DNA from 2 places in the Paenibacillus sp. Marseille-Q7038 genome. Region 2 is predicted to be linked to the other one. Evidence: predicted binding sites of a transcription regulator. Region 2 holds the regulator's gene; the other holds the start of a gene.
What was found. The regulator CtsR, encoded in region 2, represses protease genes until heat stress. The targets are predictions, from matches to a motif close to ATGGTCAATAAAGGTCAAACA.

Region 1 (2,205 bases), 690 kb from region 2:
GAGTTTTCAGAATCACCAGGAACCACGATAACCTTTTGAAGTCCATACGTTTTCTCGATTAACTCTTCCATCTCCGACAGCCCAAATAATTCATTGGCCATAGGTTCTAACATTGCAAGCAACTGCTCGCCGGACTCGCTTATTCTCATGCCCATACTCTCGATCTCAATCAGTCCTTGGGATTTAAGCAAGTCTGTCTCCGATCTAAGTACACGCTCCGTCATATCCAGAGAGTGGGCAAGCGTTCTTCGTCCGATTACATCCGAAATCATGATTTGGCGCAGAATGGTATATCTCTTCTTCATTACGTCCATGAGATCAGGTAGAAGTTGCTTCTGCACTTCTAAAATCGTTCGCATACTTTCCACTTCCGCAAACTCCTTCATTCCGGCCTCTAATATGGACTAAAATTGTCCCGGGGTTAACTTTTTAAGTCCCACGTTTATTTTACCTAAATCTACCCTGGTATGCAAGTGGTCAGAAGTATATTTCGCAAAGGAGCGTTCATTTATGCACCCTGCTTACCTATAAATAAAATATTACTTTTGAACGCACTATTAATGTAGTCTGCACATTCTTATGGAACATCAAACACCTCCACTAAACTTTCTTGCATTTTTAATGGCGATCAGATATAATCAATATTGCTGTCACACTTGTGCGCCCGTGGTCCAACGGATATGACGTAGGCCTCCGGAGCCTGAGATCGAGGTTCGATTCCTCGCGGGCGCGCCATTATTTTTAACAGCTTGTTATACACTTAACCGATGAAACCGAATAGGTTTCTTTTTTTATCGAAATAGTTTGACTTTCTTTGACTTTTTGTTTTGATTTGTTTATGATGTGGTTAATACGGAAACGTAGATATAGATGCTGTTAAACGTCTAAATATAAACTCTAAACCTAAATTCCTAAGGAGGTTTTTCACGTGAGTTACATTCCTATGGTCGTAGAACAAACCAATCGCGGTGAACGCGCTTATGACATTTACTCCAGACTATTGAAAGATCGGATTATTTTTCTGGGAAGCGACGTAAACGATGTAGTAGCCAATTCTATCATCGCTCAAATGTTGTTCCTCACTGCGGAAGATCCAGAAAAAGACATTCACCTATACATTAACAGCCCAGGCGGTTCTATTACAGCGGGTATGGCGATATATGACACCATGCAATTCATCAAACCAGATGTATCGACAATTTGCATGGGTATGGCAGCTTCTATGGGTGCATTCTTGCTCAATGCCGGTGCAAAAGGGAAACGTTTTGCACTTCCAAACAGCGAAATCATGATTCACCAACCTTTGGGTGGTGCGCAAGGTCAAGCGACAGATATTGAAATTCGTGCTCGCCGCATTCTCAAAATGCGTGATAAACTCAACAAAATCTTGGCTGAACGTACAGGTCAACCGATTGAACGTATTGAGAAAGACACAGATCGCGATAACTTCATGAGTGCAGAAGAAGCTCAAGCTTACGGACTTGTTGATAAAGTTATTTCCTCAACTCCACCGCAAGGGATCTAAATATAGAAATGAATAAAGCCGCAGTCCTCTAGGGACTGCGGCTTTTATTTATGACTGCTAAACTGCTCTTCTCTCCATTCAGAACTAGTTAAGTTGATAATGGACTGTAAGTTCTGTAGTCAGTTTAATTTCCCCCGTTTCAACCGAGGATGAATGATCAGCAGTACTGTCTTCTGTTTCCACTTTCATATTATACTGTTCGTAGTAACGAAGCGGTTCCGCCACATTCCCTTGACTCACACTCAGAACAATTCCTAAACTGCGTCCTGCAACTTTCGCGATGGCTCCTGCCTTCAAATTGGCATTAGCCATCGCTTTTTCGATTACAGCTGTTTCGAAAGCGTCTCTGTTCTCAATAGAAAACTGAATATTGTCGATCTGATTAACACCTGCTTTAGCAGCGGAATCCAGCAGTTCTCCTACCTTGTCGAGATTACGATAGCTGATTTTCAGAGAATGTGAAGCAGAATACCCTTTTAGTTTTCGTCCTTCTTTTTCACTATATGTGTAATCAGGCTGTACATAAAACTGATTCGTTTGTATGTCTTTGCTCTCCAGCTTCCATGTCTTTTTAAGTAAGTTGGTTAAGCTTTGCATCTTTTTAGCATTTGCTTTTTGAGCTTCAACTGCTGTTTTACCTTCTGTATTAACACCAATATAAAGATAGGCAATGTCCGGCT
Region 2 (2,205 bases):
CTGCTATCAGGGTACTCTTGTTCGAGATGAAGAATGGTGGAAGTATACAGTCTTAGATCATACCAAATATAGTGCTGTCTATTATTCTCTTGATGGAGAGCCACAAGGCTATGTGTTATATGAATTAAAAGATAAAATGCTTGTATGTAATGAATTTGTTTATTTGAATGAAGAAGCGCGGAAAGCATTATGGACTTTTTTCTCGAATCACGACTCTCGTATTGAGCAAGTAAAGTTAACCATGGTTCCAGTTGATGATAATCTACCTTATATGCTCCCAGATCCGCGGGTAATCCAAGAAACAATTCCTTATTTTATGGCTCGTATTGTGGATATAGATTCTTTTTTACAACAGTATACGTTTGAAGCTGGCAATAGATCAGAATTAACGATACAAATTGATGATGCAGCCGCTTCATGGAATGCTGGGTTGTGGAAAATATCTATTAATGAACAAGGTCAAGCGAAGGTAACAAAGGTAATGGAAGAAAAAGAAGAGATTCGACCAGATTTAATAGCAGATATTCAAGTTTGGACTGCTCTTTTTCTGGGATATAAGCGTCCGGTGGCATTGTTTCACATACAGAAGCTAAAAGGGCAATCCCAAAAGGCAAAAGAACTTGAAAAGCTCATTCCCCAAGCACAAACCTTATTAATGGACTTTTTCTAATAACATATAAGAACTGCTCTTCTGGCTTCGATCAGGAGAGTTTTTTCTTAAAGCGAATAATTTATGTAAATATGTGAAAAATGAAAAGGGAATCTTACTTGAGATTTCTGTACAGTATGTTATAATGGAGACAAAGTCAAAGAAAGTCAAAGTCAACAAAGATCAGAATTTAAATTGTTGGTTATACTAATATTATTATGTAGTAAGTTAATTCAAGCTTATTTATAAATTTCACACAGAATGGGTATTTAGACATTTTAAGTGGTTGTTTATAAAAGAGAGCATTCATTTAAGCCAAAGAGGTTCGCCAGCTAAGTAAGATGGGTAATTATTGTAGTTGCCTCTTTCTGGATAAATTCGAATGTATGCATGTGATTAGCTTACCGGTTTTATACAGTGGGGGATGAGAATGCGTAATATTTCTGATATTATCGAACAATATCTGAAAAATATTTTGCAGGATAGCTCTGATGGAATGATTGAAATTCAGAGAAATGATCTTGCAGATAAATTCTCCTGTGTGCCATCCCAGATTAACTATGTAATTAGTACTCGTTTTACTCTTGAAAAAGGTTATCTTGTAGAGAGTAAGCGCGGTGGTGGTGGATATATACGGATACAGCGAGTAGAACTCCCTGCACACTCTGTGCTAGGAGGACATTTCCATCAGCATATTGGGGATGAAATCAACCAGGCATCTGCAGAAGGTCTTATCTACCAGTTAGAAGAAGCTAAATTTCTTAACTGCCGAGAAGCTGCTTTAATCAAAGCAGCGATGTCTAGAGAAGTATTATTCATAAAGCTTCCCTATCGTGATCAAATCCGTGCTCGTATGTTAAAGGCAATGTTAATTTCGCTCCTCGGTAAGTAGGTTGAATGCCATTGTATTTATCCGTTAGGAACGAATAAAGGAGGTATGCGGTATGCTTTGTCAAGAATGTAATGAACGTCCGGCTACTCTTCATTTTACGAAGATTGTAAATGGCGAGAAGACGGAATTCCATATTTGTGAAAGCTGCGCAAGAGAAAAAGGAGATCATCTATCCGGTATCTCTAATGGGTTCTCGATCCATGGACTCCTTTCAGGCCTTATGGATTTTGAATCTGGGAAATATAAAACAGCTGGAACACCTGCACCCGAGACACTTCAGTGTAAGGAATGCGGAATGACGATGCAGCAGTTTAGCAAGCTCAATCGATTTGGTTGCAGTTCATGCTATAAGTATTTTTCTAATCGTTTAGATCCTCTCTTAAAGCGCGTTCATGGAAATACAACTCATGTGGGTAAAGTTCCTGTTCGTGCTGGAGGAAAGATTCATTTAAGACGAAGAGTGGATGAACTTAAAAAAGAACTTCAAGAACAAATTAACCTACAGGAATTTGAGTCTGCTGCTGAATTACGTGACCAGATTCGTGAACTGGAAAGAGAAATAGCGGAAGAGTAAAGTTTGGTAAAGAGCAGGAGGTATGCACTATGTCAGATATCCGGTTTACCGATAAACCACTTAGTGAATGGATGCGTAGTAGCGCAGCTG

Region 1: clpP (ATP-dependent Clp endopeptidase proteolytic subunit ClpP) is a predicted target of CtsR. The motif match lies at 802-822, and genes of this name have one in related genera.

Annotation. Positions count from the first base shown of each region.
Region 1 covers NZ_CBCOOM010000002.1:241,432-243,636, forward strand. Annotated here, with positions in the region: gene ACWPWY_RS18270 (sugar-binding transcriptional regulator) at 1-359, opposite strand, end outside; tRNA gene ACWPWY_RS18275 (tRNA-Arg) at 661-735, shown strand; gene clpP (ATP-dependent Clp endopeptidase proteolytic subunit ClpP) at 929-1,525, shown strand; gene ACWPWY_RS18285 (SIMPL domain-containing protein) at 1,610-2,205, opposite strand, start outside.
Region 2 covers NZ_CBCOOM010000002.1:926,891-929,095, forward strand. Annotated here, with positions in the region: partial or broken gene ACWPWY_RS21375 (GNAT family N-acetyltransferase) at 1-670, shown strand, start outside; gene ACWPWY_RS21380 (CtsR family transcriptional regulator) at 1,080-1,541, shown strand; gene ACWPWY_RS21385 (UvrB/UvrC motif-containing protein) at 1,594-2,115, shown strand; gene ACWPWY_RS21390 (protein arginine kinase) at 2,145-2,205, shown strand, end outside.